2 regions of the Streptomyces sp. NPDC028635 genome follow, and region 2 is predicted to be linked to the other one. Evidence: riboswitches for the same ligand, from Rfam matches in the RefSeq annotation. Region 2 holds a riboswitch; the other holds the start of a gene.
The links. Region 2 has a riboswitch for ZMP and ZTP ahead of AB0E88_RS20660 (glycine hydroxymethyltransferase). Riboswitches for the same ligand answer to the same signal wherever they lie in the genome.
Positions count from the first base shown of each region.

Region 1: linked by a shared signal. The riboswitch ahead of AB0E88_RS15180 (bifunctional 5,10-methylenetetrahydrofolate dehydrogenase/5,10-methenyltetrahydrofolate cyclohydrolase) and the one ahead of AB0E88_RS20660 (glycine hydroxymethyltransferase) in region 2 are both predicted to bind ZMP and ZTP.

Region 1 is NZ_JBEZWX010000011.1:161,457-172,772, reverse strand. Features, by position in the region: gene AB0E88_RS15210 (hypothetical protein) at 1-121, shown strand, start outside; gene AB0E88_RS15205 (SDR family oxidoreductase) at 161-1,075, opposite strand; gene AB0E88_RS15200 (MBL fold metallo-hydrolase) at 1,185-1,817, opposite strand; gene AB0E88_RS15195 (S-(hydroxymethyl)mycothiol dehydrogenase) at 1,814-2,902, opposite strand; gene AB0E88_RS15190 (hypothetical protein) at 3,038-3,322, opposite strand; gene AB0E88_RS15185 (nuclear transport factor 2 family protein) at 3,499-3,864, shown strand; ZMP/ZTP riboswitch at 3,959-4,042, shown strand; gene AB0E88_RS15180 (bifunctional 5,10-methylenetetrahydrofolate dehydrogenase/5,10-methenyltetrahydrofolate cyclohydrolase) at 4,064-4,918, shown strand; gene AB0E88_RS15175 (glycosyltransferase) at 5,009-6,238, shown strand; gene AB0E88_RS15170 (YncE family protein) at 6,342-7,583, shown strand; gene AB0E88_RS15165 (MFS transporter) at 7,802-9,235, opposite strand; gene AB0E88_RS15160 (metallophosphoesterase) at 9,388-9,888, opposite strand; gene AB0E88_RS15155 (MarR family transcriptional regulator) at 10,069-10,524, shown strand; gene AB0E88_RS15150 (hydrolase) at 10,590-11,174, shown strand; gene AB0E88_RS15145 (hypothetical protein) at 11,187-11,316, opposite strand, start outside.
Region 2 is NZ_JBEZWX010000018.1:94,782-106,097, forward strand. Features, by position in the region: gene AB0E88_RS20615 (ABC transporter permease subunit) at 1-1,779, shown strand, start outside; gene AB0E88_RS20620 (ABC transporter substrate-binding protein) at 1,781-2,737, shown strand; gene AB0E88_RS20625 (isocitrate lyase/phosphoenolpyruvate mutase family protein) at 2,741-3,454, opposite strand; gene AB0E88_RS20630 (carboxymuconolactone decarboxylase family protein) at 3,469-4,002, opposite strand; gene AB0E88_RS20635 (carboxymuconolactone decarboxylase family protein) at 3,999-4,493, opposite strand; gene AB0E88_RS20640 (PLP-dependent aminotransferase family protein) at 4,541-5,929, shown strand; gene AB0E88_RS20645 (DMT family transporter) at 5,986-6,819, opposite strand; gene AB0E88_RS20650 (hypothetical protein) at 6,960-7,310, shown strand; gene AB0E88_RS20655 (glutathionylspermidine synthase family protein) at 7,326-8,510, shown strand; ZMP/ZTP riboswitch at 8,561-8,650, shown strand; gene AB0E88_RS20660 (glycine hydroxymethyltransferase) at 8,685-10,136, shown strand; gene AB0E88_RS20665 (hypothetical protein) at 10,152-10,889, opposite strand; gene AB0E88_RS20670 (VC0807 family protein) at 11,152-11,316, shown strand, end outside.

The DNA.
Region 1 (11,316 bases), on a different contig from region 2:
GCTCGACCGGCAGCGCGCCGGCCGCGAGGAGTTCTACGCGGCCGTGCGCGAGGACCTGGCCCTGCCGCCGGGGCACTCGGCGCGCTGGGCGCTGCCGGGCACGCCCACGGGCCGCCCGTAGCAGGGCCGGTGGTGGTCCACGTGAGCGGGGCCGGCCGGGTCAGCGGTAGCCCGTGGTGTCCGCCGGCTTGCCCGCGTCCTGGACCTCGGTCAGGTAGCGCCAGGCGTCCGGGCGGCTGCCGTCGAGGTCGGTGAAGCCGTACACCCGGGCCAGGCCGCCGCTGGACAGGGACCGGCCGTTGAAGCGGGCCACGTCCGGGTCGGCGGCCAGTGCGGCGACCGCGCGGCCGACATAGCGCGGGGTCTCGGAGATCGCGAAGTGCGGCTCGCGGTCGAGGGCGTCGCGCCAGTTGTCCTCGCGCACCCCGAAGTGGTCGAGCATGATCTCCGAGCGCAGCCAGCCGGGGGTGAGGGCCACGGCGGTGGCGCCGCGCGGGCCGAGTTCATGGCCGAGGGAGAAGCCCATGCGCAGCACGGACGCCTTGGCGAGGTCGTAGAAGAGGTTGTTGCGGTAGGTGTCGCGGTTGTAGTCCGCGGTTCCGTCGGTCATCTCGACGACCAGCCCGCCGGGCCGGCGCAGCAGCAGCGGCAGGGCATGGTGGCTGGTGACCAGGTGGGTCTCCACCGCGAGCCGCAGCAGCCGCAGCCCGTTGTCGAGGTCGTGCTCCCAGACGGGCGTGTCCCACTCGAAGAGCGTCTCGCCGCCCCAGATGTCGTTGACGAGGACGTCGAGACGGCCCTGCTCGTCGTCGACGCGGTCGACCACGGCGCGCACCTGCGCGGGGTCCAGGTGGTCGGCGGGTACGGCGATGCCCTTGCCGCCCGCCTCGGTGACCAGGTCGGCGGTGTCCTCGATGGTCTCGGGGCGGTCGTACTCGGACCGCCGGGCCCGGGTGGTGCGACCCGTGACGTACACGGTGGCGCCGGCCGCGCCGAGCTCGACCGCGATCCCGCGGCCCGCGCCGCGTGTCGCCCCGGCGACGAGCGCCACCTTGCCGTCCAGCGGACCTGCCATGTCCGGCCTCCTCTTTCCCTGGGTGAGGTTGTCGTCCCCGAGGGTGCCGTGGAAGCCGGACATCTTCTGTCGGGTTTTACGGCCGGTCACTCGACCGGCCCGCCGGTGTTCAGTGCCCCCGGTCGATCCACTCCGCCAGGTGCGGTGCCTCGGCGCCGATGGTGGTGGCGTCACCGTGCCCGGTGAGCACCTTCGTCTCGGGTGGCAGCTTCAGCAGACGGTCCCGCAGCGAGGTGATGATCGTCGGGAAGTGGGAGTAGGAACGGCCGGTCGCGCCGGGGCCGCCCTGGAAGAGCGTGTCGCCGGTGAAGACGGCGCCGAGGCCCGGGTCGTACAGGCAGACGGCGCCGGGCGCGTGCCCCGGGGTGTGCAGCACGGTCAGATCGGCGCCGGCGGCCTCGATGACCTGCCCGTCGACCAGGTGGGCGTCGGGCTCGCGGCCGGGATGGGTGAGCTGCCACAGGGGCATGTCGTCGGGGTGCAGCCAGATCACGGCACCGGTGCGGTCGGCGAGTTCCGGCGCGGCGTTCACATGGTCGTTGTGGGCGTGGGTGCACACGATCGCGGTGAGGCGGCGGTCGCCGACGGCCGCGGCGATGGCGTCCGCGTCGTGCGCGGCGTCGATGACGATCACCTCGTGGTCGTCGCCGACGATCCACACGTTGTTCTCGACGTCCCAGGTGCCGCCGTCGAGCGTGAACTGCCCCGAGGTGACCAGGCGTTCGATGCGGGCGGTCGTCACAGCGTCACCACCGAGCGCAGTACGTCTCCGTGGTGCATCCGCTCGAACGCCTTCTCCACCTCGTCCAGCCGGACGGTCTCGGTCACGAACGCGTCCAGCGGCAGCCGCCCCTGCAGATGGAGGTCGATCAGCATCGGGAAGTCGCGGGAGGGCAGGCAGTCGCCGTACCAGCTCGACTTCAGCGCGCCGCCCCGGCCGAAGACGTCCAGCAGCGGCAGTTCGAGCTTCATCTCGGGTGTGGGCACCCCGACGAGCACGACGGTACCGGCGAGATCACGGGCGTAGAAGGCCTGGGTGTACGTCTCGGGGCGGCCCACGGCCTCGATGACGACGTCGGCGCCGAAACCGCCGGTCAGTTCGCGCACCGCCTCGACCGGGTCGGTGTCCTTGGAGTTGACGGTGTGGGTGGCGCCCAGGGTGCGGGCGGTGGCGAGCTTGCGGTCGTCGATGTCGACGGCGATGATCCGGCCCGCGCCGGCCAGACGCGCTCCCGCGATCGCCGCACCGCCGACGCCGCCGCAGCCGATCACGGCGACCGAGTCGCCGCGGGTGACGCCGCCGGTGTTGATCGCCGCGCCGATGCCGGCCATCACCCCGCAGCCGAGCAGTCCGGCGACGGCCGGGGAGACGGCCGGGTCGACCTTGGTGCACTGGCCGGCCGCGACGAGGGTCTTCTCGGCGAACGCGCCGATCCCGAGCGCCGGGGAGAGCTCCCGGCCGGTGCCCGCGAGGGTCATCTGCTGCGTGGCGTTGTGCGTGGCGAAGCAGTACCAGGGCCTGCCGCGCAGACAGGCCCGGCACTGCCCGCACACCGCGCGCCAGTTGAGGATCACGAAGTCGCCGGGCGCGACGTCGGTGACGCCGTCGCCGACGGACTCGACGACACCGGCCGCCTCGTGTCCGAGCAGGAAGGGGAAGTCGTCGCTGATGCCGCCCTGCTTGTAGTGCAGGTCGGTGTGGCAGACCCCGCAGGCCTGGACGCGGACCACGGCCTCCCCGGGCCCGGGATCGGGTACGACGATCGTCTCGATGCGCACCGGCTCGTCCCTGCCCGGCGCGATCACGCCGCGTACTTCCTGCGCCATGCTGCTCCATCCTTCCCTAGGCGGGGCATCCGTCCCGGTTCCGACCCTACGCGTGATCAAGGGCCGGGGAGCCGAGGACGGGGACATGCGAAGGGGCCGCCCGTCGGGACGGCCCCGCGCACCGGTCGGGCGGTCTCAGCCGAGCAGGCCGGTCACCGGGGCGACCAGGTCGGTGACCTGGTGGAGTTCGTTCAGCTTGTTCAGGTCGTTGACCTGGTTCAGCCCGGCCAGCTGCTGGGAGACCCGCGGGACCTCGTCCTTGTACTCGGCCGGGATGTCACTGGTGGTGAGCGAGTCGAGCGTGGCGATCGGGTTCAGCTGGTCGGCGCCCAGGACGCCGGCGTTCGCAGCCGGTGCGGTGATGCCGGCGATCCCGGCGGCGAGTGCGGCGGCGGCGACGATACGACGAGTGGAGATCATGTCTTCAGCAACGCCCGGAGGGGCCCGGTGGACACGGGCGCGCCGGGCAGCTCACCCGTCAGGCGGAGCGTCCTGGCTGCGCTTGCCGAGCCCGGCGGGGCGGAGGAGCCTTTGGGGTAGGCCCCGAGCGGCCCGTCCCCTCCTCCTTCGGGCCGCGGCCTGGCAAGGAGGTCACCATGGGCACCACGACACCCACCGGCTTCGACACGGAGACTCTGCGTAGGGGCATCGAGGACCGCACCGCCGAGGCGCTGCTGTCCCTGTACGCGGACGACGCGGAGATCCGTCTCGTCAACCGCAACGCTCAGCCCAGCAACCCGGCGGTGCTGCGCGGCCGGGACCAGATCCGCGAGATGCTCGACGACGTCTGCAGCCGTGACATGACGCACAAGCTGGAACAGTGCGTGGTCCAGGGCGACCACGCGGCCTACTGCGAGTCCTGCGAGTATCCGGACGGCACCCGGGTGCTGTCCGAGTCGATGATCACGCTGACCGACGGCAAGATCTCGGAACAGATCATGGTCGAGGCATGGGACGAGTGACGAGACACGGAAGGTCCGGGTCCGCCCTGGGCTGACCTGGGCCTTCCTCGTGCGGTACCGGGAGCCGGGGCGGCGCACGGGCTCGGTTACCCTGGTCGCGGGCCGTGACTGGCGCTGAGGTGGAGCACCACCGGGGAGCGGTCCCGTGGAGTCGATGCCGTGCGCCTGGGCGATGTCGTACCCGCTCAGGAGTTGCATCGTGACCCAGGCCCGCCTCATGGACGGCACCGCGCTGGCCCGCCGCACCGTCGAGGAGACCGCCAAGCGCGCCGCCGACGTCACCGGGCGCACCGGGACGGCGCCCTGCCTCGCCACGGTGCTCGTCGGCGAGGATCCCGCCTCCGTCACCTATGTGCGGATGAAGCAGAACCGCTGCCGCAAGGCCGGCATCGACTCGCGGCATGTGGCGCTGCCCGCGTCCGTCACGACCGAGGAGCTGGTGGCGACGGTGCGGGCGCTGTCCGCCGACCCGTCCGTGCACGGCATCCTGCTCCAGCACCCGGTGGGGGACCACATCGACGAGCGCGCCGCGTTCGAGGCGATCGCCCAGGAGAAGGACGTCGACGGGGTCACCTTCGCGTCCTTCGCGACGATGAGCTTCGGCCTTCCCGGGTTCGTGTCGTGCACGCCGGGCGGGATCATGCGGCTGCTCGACGAGTACGGCGTCGACCCGTCGGGCAAGCGGGCGGTCGTCGTCGGCCGCAGCGCGATCCTCGGCAAGCCGGTCGGGATGCTGCTGCTCGCCCGGGACGCGACCGTCACCTACTGCCACTCGCGCACCGCGGATCTGCCGGCTGCCGTGCGGGAGGCGGACATCGTCGTCGCCGCCGTGGGCCGGCCCCGGCTGATCCGGGGGCAGGACCTCAAGCCGGGCGCGGTGGTGATCGACGCGGGCTACAACGAGGGCAACGTCGGTGACGTCGATTTCGACTCGGCGGTGGAGCGCGCCTCGCTGATCACCCCGGTGCCGGGCGGGGTCGGCCCCATGACCATCGCCACGCTGCTGGAGCAGACGGTGGACGCGGCGGCCCGGCAGCTCGGGGTGTCGGTGTGACCCGGTAGCGCCGAAGTGGCCGTTTCCCGCGGGTCGTTCCTGTGGAGTCGCGGGATCCTCGCCATACTGCGCTGCGTGCGTGTGGCGATCATGACGGCGGGATCCCGGGGCGACGCGGCCCCCTTCACCGGTCTCGGGCACGCCCTGGCGCGGGCGGGGCACGAGGTCACCCTGGTCACCCATGAGCGGTTCGCGCCGCTCCTGGCGGGCTCGGGGGTGGCGTTCCACGCGCTGCCGGTCGATCCGCGGGCCGAGCTGGAGTCGGCCCGCGGCCGGGGCCTGCACCGCAGCACGACCGGGGTGGGCAAGCTGGTACGGGTGGTGGGGATGGCGCGGGCGCTGGCCGGCCGGATGACCGACGCGCTGCTGGCGGCCGCCGCCGACGCCGATGTGCTCCTCCTCGGCGCCGCGCTCGCCCCGCTGGGGCACGCCGTCGCCGAGGGGCTGGGCCGGCCGAGCCTGGGCCTGCATCTGCAACCGCTGGCCGCCACGCGGGAGTTCGCCCCGCCCCTGCTCACCACCGGCTCCTGGGGCGGCGCCGGGAACCGGATCGCGGGTCTCGGGGTGAACCTCGCCGTGGAGCACGTCTTCGCGTCGGCCGTGCCGGCCGTCCGGGCCCGGCTGGGGCTGCCCGCGCTGCGTCCGGCGGCGGCGCTGCGCGCCCGGGAGCGGCAGCGCTGGCCGGTGCTGCACGGCTTCAGTCCGCTGGTGGTGCCCCGGCCGCGGGACTGGCGCCCGGGCCTGGAGGTGACCGGCTACTGGTGGCCGTACGACGGGGAGCACGAACTCCCCCGGGAAGTACGGGAGTTCCTGGACGCCGGGCCGCCGCCGGTGTTCGTCGGCCTGGGCAGCGCCACCGTGCCCGACGCGGGCGGCGTCAGCGCGGCCGTCGCGGATGCGCTGCGCCGGGCGGGGCTGCGCGGGGTGATCCAGCGCGGCTGGGGCGGGCTCAGCGCCGACGGCGACGACATGCTGCTCGTCGACGAGGTGCCGCACTCGCTGCTGTTCCCGCGGATGGCGGCGGTGGTCCATCACTGCGGCGCCGGTACCACCGCCGCGGGGCTGCGGGCCGGGGTGCCCGCGGTGCCGGTGCCGATCCAGTTCGACGAACGCTTCTGGGCAGGCCGGCTGGTCGCCCTGGGGGTCGCTCCGCGCGTGCTGCCGCTGCGCCGCCTCACCGCCGGCGCGCTGGCCTCCGCGCTCGTGGAGGCGGTCACGGACCCGGCGTACGGGCGGCGGGCCCGGGACCTCGGGAGGCGGATCCGCGCGGAGGACGGCGAGGGGCCGGTCCTGGAGGCGCTGGGGCGGATCGCGGCATAGGTGCGTCCGCACTCTTGCCGGGGTGGGCGACCCTTCCTTACTTTGCAGTAAGTCTCTTGCGCATCACGTGTGTTCGGGTTCCACCCCACCCCGAGGAGCCGTCATGCCCGCCTTCCGCCCCCGACTTCTGTGCACGGTCGCCGCCGCGCTCGCGCTCACCGCCGCCTCCCCCGCCACCGCCGCCCACGCCGATGCGGCGGGGCTGCGGGAGGTGCTGTTCGTCGGCAACAACTGGGACGGCACGGCCGATGTCATCGCCTCCAGCGGTGACTTCGCGCGGGTCGGCCGGATCAACGTCGTACCCGACAAGGAGCAGCGGCTGGCGGAGATCAACGCCGATCCGGTCAAGTGGGTGTACTTCATGGCGATCCGCAGCAGTGTCGGCGAGGGTCACGACCAGTTCGCCGACGACATGTACTCCACGCCCGACGGCCGCTCGGTCGTCGTCTCACGGCCCAGCTTCGCCGACGTCGTCTCCATCGACCTGGCCACCGGCAGGCTGAACTGGCGGTTCCCGGTGTCCGGCTACCGGGCCGACCACATGGCCGTCTCCCCCGACGGCACCCGGGTCGCGGTGTCCGCGTCCACCGCGAACACCGTGCACGTCCTGGACATCGACACCGGCCGGCTGGTCGGCTCCTTCGCCACCGGGGACAAGCCGCACGAGAACATCTTCACCAAGGACGGCAAGTACCTCTGGAACATGGCCATCGGCGACGTGAACACCGCGCTGGACGCACCGTGGCTGGACTGGACGAAGGGCGACCGGCACATCACGGTCGTCGACGCGACGACGTACAAGCCCGTCAAGGTGATCGACATGCGCGAGCGGCTCGACGCGATCGGGCTGAAGGACTACTCCGACGCGGTGCGGCCGGCCGTCTTCTCCCCCGACGAGTCCACGCTGTACTTCCAGGTGTCGTTCTTCAACGGCTTCTTCGAGTACGACCTCGTCACGGACAAGATCACCCGCGTCAAGACCCTGCCGAAGAACCCCGCCACCAGCGACGACCGCACCACCTTCGTCAACGACTCCCGTCACCACGGCCTGTCGATGAAGCCGGACGGCAGCAAGCTGTGCGTGGCGGGCACGATGGACGACTACGCGACCGTCGTCGACCGTGCCACCCTCCAGGAGGGCCCGCTGGTCCCCGCGTCCAAGCCGTACTGGGCGACGGTCAGCGGCGACGGCCGGGACTGCGTGATCTCCGAGAGCGGCGCCGACCAGGTCACGGCCATCGACTTCGCCACGGGACGCAAGCGTGTGTCGGTCCCGGTCGGCGACCACCCGCAGCGGGTGCGGCTGGGCCATGTCCCCGCCGGCTGGAGCGTTCCGAGCAGCTGAGCGCGGGCCTGCCCGACGGGAAAAAATCCGTCGGCGCATGGGTGTGACAGGGGCGGTACGGGGTAGTCGCGCCGTATATGGACGAGGCATGCACGACATGCTTCGCCTTCAGGGAAACCGTCCCATCGAAGGAGGTCCGTGACAGCGCAATCCACTCGCAGCGCCCGGGCCGCTTCCACCGAGGTGAGGCGGCCCGGCCCATGTCCGCAGCCCGCCGGTCAGTCCCCGCGCGCCGGCGCGGGCAGCAGCGCCCCGGGCAGGACGGCGAGTGCGAGGAGCGCGGCGGCCGCATAGAGACCGGCGGAGCCCAGCGCCACGGCGTGGAAGCCGCGCAGAAAGCGGCTCTGGTCGGCGGCGGACCCCGCGACGGCTCCGGCGACGGCGATGCCGATGGCTCCGCCGGTCTGGCGCGCGGTGTTGTTCACGGCGGAGGCCAGCCCCGACCGCTCGGGAGGTACGGCGGCGACGGCGGCGGCGACCACGGCCGGGGTGAGCAGGCCGAGACCGGTCCCCCACAGCAGGAACGCGGGCAGCAGCACGCCGTAGCCGGAGTGGGCGTGCGCGCGGACCAGCAGCGCCAGCCCGGCCGCCGCGACGAGCAGACCGGCGGTGGCGGGCAGCCGGGCGCCGATTGCGCTGGTGATACGGCCGCCGAGCGGCCCGAGGACCGCGAGCGGGGTGAACAGCGGCAGCAGGGCGAGCCCCGCGAGGAGAGGCGAGCGGCCCTGGACCGACTGCAGGTAGAGCATCAGGACGAACAGGGTGCCCAGGGTGCCCAGGTTCATGATCCCTGCGGCGGTGTTCGCCGCGTCGAACGCAGGTCGTTTCAGCAGGGCCGGCGGCAGCATGGCGTCGTCGCCGCGGCACGACTCGACGACGGCCAGCGCCACGAGGGCGGCCGCCGCGACGACGGCGGCCGTGACGGCCCGGGGCGCCGCCGGACCCGAGCGGCCGCCCTCGATGAAGGCGTAGGTCGCCGCCAGGAGCAGCAGTGCGCCGAGGACGACCCCCGGCAGGTCGAGGGGGCGGGCCGTCTCCTCGCGGCTCTCCGGGACGACGGCCGCGGCGCGGACCAGGGCCACCAGCACGATCGGCACGTTGACCAGGAAGACCGCCCGCCAGCCCAGGCAGTCGACGAGGACACCGCCGAGCAGGGGCCCGGCGGGCAGCGCGAGGCTGCCGACACCGGCCCACACCCCGATGGCTCGCGCCCGCCCGGCGGGGTCCGGGAAGGCACGGCCGATCACGGCGAGCGTGCCGGGCAGCAGCAGCGCGGCCCCGACGCCCTGCGCGACCCGGGCGGCGATCAGCGCGCCGGCCGTAGGGGCGAGCCCGCAGGCCAGTGATCCGGCGCCGAAGACCGCCAGTCCGGCCAGCACGACGCGCCGGTGTCCGTGCCGGTCGCCCGCGGTGCCGCTGGTCAGCATCAGGGCGGCGAGCGCCAGGGCGTAACCGTCGACCACCCACTGGAGGCCGCCCACGTCGGTGCCGAGACGCGCGCCGATCGCGGGCAGGGCGACGTTGACGATCGTGACGTCGAGCAGCACCAGGAAGTACCCGGCGCACATGACGACGAGCACGCCCCGGGGCGAGGCGGGGCGCGCGGCGGGCCGCACCGCGCGCTTGAGGAGCGTCAGAGGTGTGTCAGCCATGGATCATTCGTAGCGGCCGACGCGGTCAATGGGTGTCCGCGTCGGCCGCACTCGTCGAGAGGCGTCCGCCTCGGGTGCCCTGACGCCGGGGCGGTGAAACGGCCCGGCGCGCGGCCCGCCGCGCGGTGACGTCGGCCTGCGGGCGGCGGCCGTCAGCGCGGCGGCAGCCGGTGCAGGACGACGTCGGTGAGCCGGCCGTCGGCCACGGCGGCGGTCAGGTAGGTGCAGTGGGGCTGGCGGCGGCGGTCGGTCGGGGAACCGGGGTTGAGCAGCCGCAGGCCGCCGGGCGCGGTGGTGTCCCAGGGGATGTGGCTGTGCCCGAAGACCAGGACGTCCAGGTCGGGGAAGCGGGCGGCGCAGCGCGCCTCGCGGCCCTGAGCGGGGCCGGTCTCGTGGACCACGCCGAAGCGCAGGCCGCCCAGTTCGGCGCGGGCCACCTCGGGCAGGCGGGCGCGCAACTCGGGGCCGTCGTTGTTGCCGTACACCGCGATCAGCCGACGGCTGCGGCTCTCCAGCAGGTCGAGGGTGGCGGTGTCGACCCAGTCGCCGGCGTGGAGGACCACGTCGGCGTCGGGCAGTTCGGCGAGCAGCGGCGCCGGCAGCGCCTTGGCGCGCTTGGGGAGATGGGTGTCGGACATCAGCAGCAGGCGCACGGCTTCAGCGTACGGCGCGGGTCCGCGGCGGCGGGGCGCCGGCTCGCGGCAGGCGCGCCCGCCTTGTCCTCAGGTGTCGGCTCGTGGCAGGTGCGCCCGCGCTGTCTTCAGGTGAAACTGTTCAGGAAGGCTGTTCAGGTGAAACTGGACAGTTTTGCCTGAAGAAATTACCGTCGGGGCATGCCTCACGACGAGAACGCCCCGCAGGTCTCCGGCAGCGCCGTGCGCGCCGCCCAGGAGCTGCGCGTCCTGATCGGGCGGCTGCGGCGCCGCGTCCGTGAGGTCGCCGGGGACGACGCGCTCACCCCGTCGCAGGTCTCCGCGCTGACCCTGGTCGGCAAGCACGGCGCGGCCACGGCGAGCGCGCTCGCGTCCGCCGAGGGGGTGCGCCCGCAGTCGATGGCGGCCACGCTGGCCGCACTGGAGCAGCACGGCCTGATCCGGCGCAGCCCCGATCCCGCCGACGGCCGGCGCCAGCTGGTCACCCTGACCGAGTCCGGCCAGGACCGTATCGCCGGTGACCGGCAGGCCCGCGAGGAGTGGCTGACCCGCGCCCTGCAGGACCGGTTCACCGAGGCCGAGCGGCACACGGTGCTCGAGGCGCTGGCATTGCTGGAGCGTCTCTCGCAGCCGTGACACTCCCTCGTTCCGTCGACCCGGAACGCTCACCCGACGTCAGAACACCACCGAAAGGCCCGACCATGGCAGTCACCGCTCTCGATCCGCGCACCGCCCTCGTGGTGATCGACCTCCAGGCGGGGATCGCCGCCGCGCCCGTGCAGCCGCATCCGGGCGCCGACGTCGTCGCCCGTGCCGCCCGGCTGGCCGACGCGTTCCGGGAGCGCGGCCTGCCGGTCGTCCTGGTGCGGGTGTCGTTCGGCGCCGACGGCGCCGACGCCGTCCCCGGACGCACCGAAGCCCCCCGGGCGGGGGGTGCCCGCCCCGAGGGCTGGGACGTCATCGTGCCGGAACTGGCCGGGCACGCGGGGGACATCACCGTCACCAAGCACAACTGGGGCGCCTTCCACGGCACCGACCTCGACGTGCAGCTGCGTCGCCGCGGGGTCACGCAGATCGTGCTGACCGGCATCGCCACCAGCATCGGCGTCGAGTCGACCGCCCGTGCCGCGCACGAGCACGGCTACCACGTCACCCTCGCCACGGACGCCATGAGCGACATGGACGCCGAGGCGCACTCGAACAGCGTGCGGCGGATCTTCCCGCGGCTGGGCGAGACCGGCACGACCGAGGAGATCCTCGAACTCCTCGCCAAGACGCACGCCTGACGCGCACCGGCCTCAGTCCTCACCCCGGACGATGTTCCCGTCGGTCCCGGTGTACGACGCGGACTCGGCGCCGGGGTCCTCCACGGCGGGCAGGCAGGTGCGCAGCGCGCGTTGGCGCCGCAGCCTGCGGGCCCTCGCCCAG
Region 2 (11,316 bases):
GTCGACCTCACCCAGCCGCTCACCAAGGTCAGCGACTGGATCATCGACCACCGCGACAGCCACCCGCTGTTCCTGTACTTCTTCGGCTACGTCTCCAACGCGGTCGTCGTCTCCGTACGCGCCGTCTACCTGCTGCTCCTCGGCCTCGGCTGGGCCGGCGTCACCGCGCTCGGCGCGCTGGTGGCCTGGCGGGCCGCCGGGATGCGGCTCGCGCTCGGCACGGCGGTGGCGTTCCTCGCCTGCGGGCTGCTCGGCATGTGGGTGCCGACCATGCAGACGCTCGCTCTCATGGTCGTGGCCGTCGTCGCGTCCGTTCTGGTCGGTGCCCTCCTGGGGCTGGGCGCCGGACTGTCCGAGCGGCTGGACCGGGCGCTGCGCCCGGTGCTGGACACCATGCAGGTGCTGCCCGCCTTCGCCTACCTGCTGCCGGTCGTCCTGATCTTCGGCATCGGCGTCCCCGCGGCCGTCCTCGCCACCGTCGTCTACGCCGCCCCGCCCATGGCCCGGCTGACCGCGCTCGGCCTGCGCGGCGCCGACAAGGAAGTGCTGGAGGCCGTCGACTCGCTCGGCGCCACCTCACGGCAGCGGCTGCTGACCGCGCGCATCCCGCTCGCCCGCAAGGAACTCCTGCTCGGCCTCAACCAGACGATCATGATGGCGCTGTCCATGGCCGTCATCGCGTCCGTGATCGGCGCCGGCGGTCTCGGTGACCGCGTCTACCAGGCGCTGGCCTCCGTCGACGTGGGCGCGGCCCTCGCCGCCGGCATCCCGATCGTGCTGCTCGCCGTCGTCCTGGACCGGGTGACCGGCGCGGCCGGCGCCGGCCTGCCGCAGGTGCGGCGCGCCGTGGCGGGCGCCGCCCTCGCCGCCCTGGTCGCCGTCGCCCTCGCGGGCCGCTTCGCCGGCGCCCTGGAGTGGCCGTCCGGCTGGACCGTCGGCATCGCCGAGCCGGTCAACCGGGTCGTCGACTGGATGACCTCCCACCTGTACTCGGGCGTGCCCGTGATCGGCGGCACCGCCGAATGGGCCGCGCACTTCACCACCTGGGTGCTGGACCCGGTGCGCTCCGCCCTGCTGTGGCTGCCGTGGTGGTCGGTGCTGCTGATCGTCGCTGCGCTGGCCTGGCTGATCGGCACCTGGCGCACCGCGCTGACCGCCGCCGGTGCCATGGCCGTGATCGGCGTGCTCGGCGTGTGGAAGCCGTCCATGGACACCCTGTCGCAGGTCCTCGCCGCCGTCGCCGTCACCCTCGTCATCGGCTTCGCCACCGGCATCGCCGCCGCGCGCAGCGACCGCTTCGAGAAGCTGCTGCGGCCGGTGCTGGACGTCTTCCAGACGATGCCGCAGTTCGTGTACCTGATCCCGGTCGTCGCCCTGTTCGGCGTCGGCCGCGCCCCGGCCGTCGCCGCGGCCGTCGTCTACGCGCTGCCCGCCGTCGTCCGCATCACCACGCAGGGCCTGCGCCAGGTCGACCCGGCCGCGCTGGAGTCCGCCCGCTCGCTCGGCGCGACCCCCGGCCAGCAGCTGCGCCAGGTCCAGCTGCCACTGGCCCGGCCCGCGCTGCTGCTCGCCCTCAACCAGGGCGTGGTCCTCGTCCTCGCCGTCGTCATCATCGGCGGCCTGGTCGGCAGCGGCGCCCTCGGCTACAGCGTCGTCTTCGGTCTCGCCCAGGGCGACCTCGCCACCGGCCTCGTCGCCGGTATCGCCATCGTCTGCCTGGGCCTGATGCTCGACCGGGTGACCCAGCCGACGGACCGCCGCGCGGGGAAGGGAGCCTGACATGCGTATCCGTACGACAGCCGCCGTCGCGGCGGCGGGCTCGCTGCTGCTGCTCACCGGCTGCGGCGCCGCCGACATGACCAAGCAGGCGTCGCCCTTCGCGAACGCCCGGGGCGCCAAGACGGTCACCCTGTCCGTGCAGTCCTGGGTGGGCGCGCAGTCCAACGTGGCCGTCGCCCAGTATCTGCTGGAGCACAAGCTCGGCTACCGCGTCGACACCGTCCAGGTCGACGAGGTGCCCGCCTGGGACGCGCTCAGCCAGGGCCGCGTCGACGCGATCCTGGAGGACTGGGGCCACCCCGACCAGGAGAAGCGGTACGTCGACGACAAGCACACCATCGCCCGGGCCGGCGGACTCGGCGTCACCGGTCACATCGGCTGGTTCGTGCCGACGTACCTCGCCCGGCAGCACCCCGACATCACCGACTGGCGCAATCTCAACAAGTACGCCTCGCTCTTCAAGACCGCCGAGAGCGGCGGCAAGGGCCAGCTGATGGACGGCTCCCCGTCGTACGTCACCAACGACAAGGCGCTGGTGAGCAACCTGAAGCTGAACTACCAGGTGGTGTTCGCCGGTTCCGAGGCGGCCCAGATCACCCAGATGAAACAGTTCGCCAAGGAGAAGAAGCCCTTCCTGACCTACTGGTACGCACCCCAGTGGCTGTTCAAGAAGGTGCCGATGACCGAGGTGAAGCTGCCGCCGTACAAGGAGGGCTGCGACGCCGACGCGGCGAAGGTCGCCTGCGCCTACCCGCACACCCCGCTGCAGAAGTACCTCAACGCGGACTTCGCGCACCGGGGCGGCAAGGCGGCGGCCTTCCTGAAGAAGTTCCGCTGGACGACCGAGGACCAGAACGAGGTCGCCCTGATGATCGCCGAGCAGAAGCTGTCACCGGAGGAGGCGGCGAAGAAGTGGGTGGACAGCCACCCGTCCACCTGGAAGGCGTGGCTGTCCTGACCGTCAGATCGCCTCGGCGATCTCCTCGAGGGCCCGCGCGGCCCGGCGCTGGAGCCCCGGTCCGAAGGTGATCCGGCTGGCCCCGCGCTCGCCCAGTGCGGCGGGCGTGGGGCCCTCGCCGATCCGCGCGAGGGCGTTCAGCGGCCCCTCGATCCCGGCCCGCAGCAGCGGCAGCACACCGGCGGGGGCGAGGATCGGATACACGCAGTCGGCGCCCGCCGCGACGTACAACGCGGCCCGCTCGACGGCCCGTTCCGGATCGCCGTCGCCGTGGACGAAGGTGTCGACCCGGGCGTTGAGGAAGAGCCGTTCCCCTGCGGCGGCCCGCACCTCGGCCAGGAACTCGGCGTGTTCGCGCGGGTCCTTCAGCCGGCCGCCCGAGGAGTCCTCCAGGTTGCAGCCCACGGCGCCCGCCTCCAGCAGCCGCTCCACCAGCTCCTTCGGGGCGAGCCCGTAGCCGTCCTCGACGTCCGCCGACACCGGCACGTCCACCGCTCGCACGATGCGGGCGACCGCCGCGAACATCTCGTCGGCCGGGGTCGCGCCGTCGGCGTACCCGAGAGACGCGGCCACGCCGGCGCTCGGGGTGGCGAGCGCCGGGAAGCCGGCCCCGGCGAAGACCCGGGCACTCGCCGCGTCCCACGGTCCGGGCAGGACGAGTGGATCGCCGGGGGAGCGGTGGAGGTGCAGGGCGCGGAACGCCTCGGCCTTGTCCATGACGGGCTCCTCGGTCACCATGCGGGGCCTCCCGGCGGGACGCGGCGGCTGACCATCAGCCGGTTCCAGCTGTTGACGACCGCGATCAGCCCGAGCAGATGGGCCAGTTCGCGTTTCTCGAAGTGCGCCGCGGCACCCTCGTACACCGCGTCCGGCACGAAGCCGCCGGCGAGTACGGTCACCGCCTCCGTCAGCGCCAGCGCCGCCCGTTCGCGGGCGCTGTACCGCTCGCCGGCGTCCGGCACGAAGCCGCCGGCGAGTACGGTCACCGCCTCCGTCAGCGCCAGCGCCGCCCGTTCGCGGGCGCTGTACCGCTCGCCGGCCTCCCGCCAGGCGTTCAGCAACTGGATCCGCTCGTCCGACTCGCCGTTCTCGCGGGCGAGCGTCAGATGCATGTCCAGGCAGAACGCGCACTGGTTGAGCTGTGAGGCGCGGATCATCACCAGCTCGGCGAGGACCGGGTCGTCAAGTCCCCGCTTGGCGGCTGCGCCCGCCTGCTGCAACGCGTCGCGGACGCCGGAGTCCAGCAGCGTGGTGCGGGCCGTCACGCGTGCTGACCGGGCCGGTAGTGGCCGGGCGTCATCCGGCAGGTCACGCCGAAGCGGTTCCACGCGTTGATCACCGTGATCGCGGCGATCAGCTGGGCGAGCTCCGCCTCCTCGAACTGCTTGGCGGCCCGCTCGTACACCTCGTCCGGCACGAAACCGTCGGTGAGGACGGTGACCGCCTCGGCCAGCTCCACCGCCGCCAGTTCCCGCTCGGTGTAGAAGTGCCGGGACTCCTCCCAGGCGCTGAGCTGCACGATCCGCTCCACGCTCTCGCCGGCCGCGAGCGCGTCCTTGGTGTGCATGTCGAGACAGAAGGCGCAGTGGTTGAGCTGCGAGACGCGGATCTTCACCAGCTCCGCCAGCTTCGGGTCGAGGCCCTTCCGGGCGGCCACGTCCAGGCGGATCATCGCCTTGTACACCTCGGGCGCGTGCTGCGACCAGTTCAGGCGGGCCGGGGTCTCGGGGGCGTAAGCAATGTTCTCTGAGGTCATGCCCTCGACCCTAGGAGCCGGGCAGCCCAGCGGTATGGTCCATTCCCATGGCGAAACCTTGGGCCACTTTCGGGATCGACCTCCATCTGGAACCGTCCGGTCCCGGCGTCCGGCGGGGCCTGACCGACGCGCTGCGCGAGGCCGTGCGCGGCGGACGCCTCGCCCCCGGCACCCGGCTGCCCTCCTCCCGCTCGCTCGCCGCCGACCTCGGCATCGCGCGCAACACCGTCGCCGACGCCTACGCCGACCTCGTCGCCGAGGGCTGGCTCACCGCCCGGCAGGGCTCCGGCACCCGGGTCGCCGAGCACGCCGCCGTGGCGCGTCCGCAGGAGCGCCCGGCACCGCGTCGCCGCGAGCCCGGCCGCCCCACGCACAGCCTCCTCCCCGGCGTGCCCGACCTGTCCTCCTTCCCGCGCGCCGAGTGGCTCAAGGCCGCCCGGCGCGCCCTGGCCGCCGCGCCCGACGACGTCCTCGGCTACGGCGACCCGCGCGGCCGTATCGAGCTGCGCACCGCGCTCGCCGGCTACCTCGCCCGCGCCCGGGGCGTGCGCGCCGACCCCGGCCGGATCGTCGTCTGCAACGGCTTCGCCCGCGGCCTGAAAATCCTCGCCGAGGTTCTGCACGGCCGCGGCCTGCGCAGCCTCACCGTCGAGTCCTACGGCCTCGACGTGCACTGGGACCTGCTGCACCGCACCGGGCTGACCACCGTGCCGCTGCCCCACGACGACGCCGGGCCCCGGATCGACGCCCTCGGCGAGGGTGGCGCGGTGCTGCTGAACCCCACCCACCAGTTCCCGCTCGGCGGCGCCCTGCCGCCCGAGCGCCGCGCCGCCGCCGTGGAGTGGGCGCGGCGCACCGGCGGACTGATCCTGGAGGACGACTACGACGGCGAGTTCCGCTACGACCGCCAGCCCGTCGGCGCGCTCCAGGACCTCGACCCCGACCACGTCGTCTACCTCGGCACCGCCAGCAAGTCCCTCGCGCCCGGCCTCCGGCTGGGCTGGATGGTGCTCCCCGAGTCGCTCCTGCCGGAGGTCCTGGAGTACGGCGGCGCCCGCTCCACCGGTGTCCTCGACCAGCTCGCCCTGGCCGAGTTCATCACCTCCGGCGCCTACGACCGGCACGTCCGCGCCGCCCGGCTCCGCTACCGGCGCCGCCGGGACGCCCTGGTCGCCGCGCTCGCCGCCCGCGCACCGCAGGTCCGGGTCACCGGCATCGCGGCCGGGCTGCACGCCGTCCTGCGGCTGCCGCCCGGCACCGAGCAGGCGGTGGTGCAGGCCGCGGCCTGGCAGGGCCTGGCCGTCACCGGCCTCGACTACTACCGCCACCCCGACACGACGGCCGACCCCCTCGAGGCCCTGGTGGTCGGCTACGGCACCCCCTCCGACCACACCTGGCCCCGAACCCTGGAGGCGCTCTGCCGCGCGATGCCCTGACGGGCGGCCCGGGCGGGGGCGGCCGTGTCTCGCCGCTCGCTGGGGGCGGCCCCGGCTCATGCCCCCTCGGGGGCGGTTTCCGGTGCCTCTCCGAAGCGGGCCAGAGCCAGGGCCCCGGCCACGGCCACCGCGAACCCCAGGACGGCCAGCCAGGCCAGACCCTCGCGGGTGCGGTCGCCGAGCCAGACCACGCCGATGAGGGCGGGGCCGACCGTTTCGCCGATCACCATGCCGGCCGTGCTCGTCGTCACCGAACCCCGTTGCAGGGCCGACGTCAGCAGCAGGAACGCGGCGCCGCCGCCGAGCAGCAGGGCGTACGCCGCCGGGTCCCGCAGCAGGTCCAGCGGGTCGAGGGAGTCGATGAGCCGGACCGACACCTCCACCACGCCGAAGCCGAAGCCCGCCCCGAGCCCCAGCAGCAGCGCCCGCGTCCGCCCGGCCAGCCGCCCGCCCACCGCGCCCAGCAGCAGCACCCCCGCCGCCGTCGCGAGCATCGCCCAGTCGAGCCCCGCCGGTCCGCTGTCCTCGCCCTCCGTGCCCGAGGCCAGCCCCAGCATCGCCAGGCCCGCGCACACGACCCCCACCGCGGCCCACTCCACCCCGCTCAGCCGCGTGTGCAGCAGCCGCGCCGCGGCCACCGCCGTCACCGCCAGCGACGCGGCGAGGGCCGCGCCGACCGCGTAGATCGGGACCGAGCGCAGCGCCACGATCTGCAGCAGGAAGCCGACGCCGTCCAGCCCGAGGCCCGCCAGATACCGCCACTGCCGCACCGCCCGCAGCAGCAGGGCCGCGTCCCCGCCGCGGCCCGGAGCGGAGGCCGCCCGCGCCGCGATCGCCTGCAACACCGTCGCCGTACCGAAGCAGACCGCCGCGCCGAGCGCGCACACCATTCCGAAGAGCATCAGGCGACTCTAAGCCAGCGGTCCGGGGCAGGGGCTCTTGCACGCCCCCTCTCACCGGTCTCTAGGCTGACAGCCGCGAACGAGACATCCTCGCGACGGAGAAACAACCGCAACCACGGGGGAAAGACATGGCCGACGCACGGCGGCGACTGCGCTCCGGCACGGTGGTCCTCGGCGGGATGGGGCTGCTCGCGGCCGCCCTCACCGCCTGCTCCTCGGACCCGGACAAGCGCTGCGTGGACCGCGACAGTTACAACGCCCTCAAGGGCTACAAGGTCGTCTCCGACAAGAACTGCAAGTCCGGCACGGGCAGCGGCACCTGGTACTACGGCGGCAAGAAGAAGAGCGGCTGGGTCGACGGCGGCTCCTTCACCAAGCCCCGCAAGGGCGGCGGCGGTTCGGGCGGCAGCGGCGGCAGCCACGGCGGCGGTGTCGACCGCGGCGGTTTCGGCGGCGGCCACGGCAGCGGCGGCGGCTGAGGGGGCCCAGGACACATGGAACGCCGTACCGTCGCACCCCGCCCCGGCTGGCAGCAGACCGTGGAGGCGCAGGGCCTGATCTACCCGCTCACCCGCTACCCCGACGACTCCCTGCGCCCCTACTGGGACGAGAGCGCCCACTACGTCTTCTCCCTCGACGAGGTGGAGGCGCTGGAGGAGACCGTCGAGGAACTGCACCGCATGTGTCTGGCCGCCGCCGGCCACATCGTCGCGCAGGACCGCCTCGCCGACCTCGGCATCACCGACCCGCGGGTCGCCGGGGCGGTCACCGAGGCATGGCACCGGCGCGCCGAACTGCCCTCCCTCTACGGCCGGTTCGACCTGCGCTACGACGGCAGCGGCCCCGCAAAACTGCTGGAGTACAACGCCGACACGCCCACCTCCCTGGTGGAGGCCGCGTCCCCGCAGTGGTTCTGGATGGAGGACCGCTTCCCCGGCGCCGACCAGTGGAACTCCCTCCACGAACGCCTCGTCGCCGCCTGGCGCAAGCAGGCGAAGCTGCTCCCTCCGGGCAGCCCCCTGTACTTCGCGCACTCCGCCGCCGACGAACTCGGCGAGGACCTGATGACGGTCGCCTACCTCAAGGAGACCGCCGAGCAGGCCGGTCTGGAGACCGACTGGATCTCCATGGAGGAGATCGGCTGGGACCCGCTGTCGGGCCGCTTCGTCGACAACCGGCTCCGCTTCATCCGCAGCATCTTCAAGCTCTACCCCTGGGAGTGGCTCACCACGGACCGCTTCGCCGGCCACGTCCTCGCCACCCTCGACAACGGCGGCGGCACCGGCTCCACCCTGTGGATCGAACCCGCGTGGAAGATGCTGCTGAGCAACAAGGCGCTGCTGGCGATCCTGTGGGAGCTGTACCCCGGCCACCCCAACCTCCTGCCCGCCTACCTCGACGGCCCCCGCGAACTGGCCGCCGGACCCGGCTGGGTCGCCAAGCCGCTGCTGGGCCGTGAGGGCGACGGCGTGACGGTCCACGAACCGGGCAGCCCACCCGCGGTCCGCGACGAACCCTGCTGCTACCAGCAGCTCGCCCCGCTGCCCGCGTTCGACGGCAACCATGTCGTCCTCGGCGCCTGGGTCGTCGAGGACGAGGCGGCCGGCCTCGGCATCCGTGAGTCCTGCGGCCTGATCACCGACGAGTACGCCCGCTTCCTGCCGCACGTGATCCTTTAGCCCGCATGGTGGACCGCCCCGCCCGGCCGTCCGACGCGGCCGGTAGGCTGGCAGCGGGCCGTGACTGGCGCGCTTGGGATGGGATGGACCATCGGGGAGCGGCCCCTGCGAAAGCTGTGCCGTGCGCCTGGGCCGAACCGTGAACGCCGTACCCACCACGTCCGGAGGTCCCCGATGGCCGACAACGGTCCCCTCTCCACCGAGTCCACCGCCTACCGCGCCGCCCTCGACGTCATCCGCGCCGTCGAACCGCGGGTCGCCGACGCCATCCGCCAGGAGGTCGCCGACCAGCGCGAGATGCTCAAGCTGATCGCCTCGGAGAACTACGCCTCCCCGGCCACCCTGCTCGCGATGGGCAACTGGTTCAGCGACAAGTACGCCGAGGGCACCGTCGGCCGCCGCTTCTACGCCGGCTGCCGCAACGTCGACACCGTCGAGTCCCTCGCCGCCGAGCACGCCCGTGAACTCTTCGGCGCCCGGCACGCCTACGTCCAGCCGCACTCCGGCATCGACGCCAACCTCGTCGCCTTCTGGGCCGTCCTCGCCGACCGCGTCGAGGCGCCCTTCCTGGAGAAGACCGGCGTCCGGCAGATCAACGACCTCAGCGACGCCGACTGGGCCGAGCTGCGCCAGGCGTTCGGCAACCAGCGCATGCTCGGCATGTCCCTGGACGCCGGCGGCCACCTCACCCACGGCTTCCGCCCGAACATCTCCGGAAAGATGTTCGACCAGCGCTCCTACGGCACCGACCCGGCGACCGGTCTCATCGACTACGAGGCCCTGCGCGCCCAGGCCCGCGAGTTCAAGCCGCTGATCATCGTCGCCGGCTACTCCGCGTACCCCCGTCTGGTGAACTTCCGGATCATGCGCGAGATCGCCGACGAGGTCGGCGCGACCCTCATGGTCGACATGGCGCACTTCGCGGGCCTCGTCGCCGGCAAGGTGCTCACCGGCGACTTCGACCCGGTCCCGCACGCCCAGATCGTCACCACCACCACGCACAAGTCGCTGCGCGGCCCGCGCGGCGGCATGGTCCTGTGCGACGACTCCCTCAAGGACCAGGTCGACCGCGGCTGCCCGATGGTCCTCGGCGGCCCCCTGCCGCACGTCATGGCCGCCAAGGCCGTCGCCCTCGCCGAGGCCCGGCAGCCCGCGTTCCAGGACTACGCCCAGCGGATCGTCGACAACTCCCGCGCGCTCGCCGAGGGCCTGATGCGCCGCGGTGCCACCCTGGTCACCGGCGGCACGGACAACCACCTCAACCTGATCGACGTCGCCGGCTCCTACGGCCTCACCGGCCGCCAGGCCGAGCAGGCCCTGCTCGACTCCGGCATCGTCACCAACCGCAACGCGATCCCGGCCGACCCGAACGGCGCCTGGTACACCTCCGGCATCCGCATCGGCACCCCGGCGCTCACCACCCGCGGCCTCGGCACCGCCGAGATGGACGAGGTCGCCGGTCTGATCGACCGCGTCCTGACGGCCGCCGAGCCCGGCACCACGAAGTCCGGCGCCCCCTCGAAGGCCGCGCACGTCCTGGACGCGAAGATCTCCGACGAGATCTCCCGCCGCGCCACCGACCTCGTGGCCGGTTTCCCGCTGTACCCGGAGATCGACCTGGGCTGACCCCGGGCCGGGGGCTCACCCATCGATCAGCTCCTGACGAGGCTCGCCCCGCGGCGGCCCGGCACCGCGCCGGGCCGCCGCGCGGCGTATCAGCAGCGTCCCCGCGACCCCGGCGGCGAGCCCCGCGGCCGCCCACCCCGCGTCCTCCCGCACACCGCCCCCGTGGCCGGCGGCCGGGGCGGCGCCGAGTCCGAGGAAGCCGGCGCCCGCCAGCCGGTCGTACACCGGGCGCGGCGCGCGGTGCCAGCGGATGTCGTCGTCCGGCAGGTCCGGTGCCGGATCGCTCCGCACCCACGGGGTGCCGTCCGCCGCCAGGAACAGCTGGTCCTGGCGCAGCATCGCCACGTCCCCGCCGGGCGCCCGCCGCGTCTGCGGCCAGCCCCCGACCCCGGTCAGCCCCCACAGCACCGTGAACCGCACCGGCGGATACCGCCCCCGGGTCCACTCCTCGGGCACCCGCTCCGTACCGCCGTACGCCGGGTCGAGGAGACCGCGCAGCCGGTCGAAGGCGGCCTCCCCGGCATGCCACGCCTCGGTGCGCCCGGCCCCGGCCCTGACGACCACGGCCACATCGGGCTCCTCGGGCCCGGCGCCGGCCCGCGCCACGGGACGACCGACGGGGCGCGCCCCCGGAGCAACCGGCGCCGCGAGGGCCGGCCCCGGGGCCGCCAGCACCACGAACAGCGCCGACAACACGACGAACAGCCCGGTGAACGCCGCCGGTTGCCTGAGTCCGCCCCGTCGCCGCCGCATCCCGCCCCCACCCGCTCATCCGCTCCCGGCCCGGGACCCGTCCCCCCTCTGATACACCCCCCGGCCCGCCGGTGTCCCCCCTCCCGGCACAGGCGGAGGCTGCGCCACCTGTTGCGCAAGCGGATCGCGGTCGTGAATGATCAACCCCGCTCCCGGCCCGGCGCGGCGCACCCGGCGCCCGCCGTACCGCACCGACCCGCGGCACCGGGACGCCGTCACCCGCGGCCGCCGGCCGCCTTCACACGCACGCATCGGGGGAACGATGACCGCGCACGACGCCACGCCCGCACCAGCCGCTCCGACCGCGCCGGAACCACCGGCGGCACCGGCCGGGGACCGCCCCGCGCCTCCCGCCCGGTCCCGGGGCGCCGCGCTGGGCGGCTGGGTCCTCACCATCGGGCTCAACGTGGCCGCCCCGATCCTCACC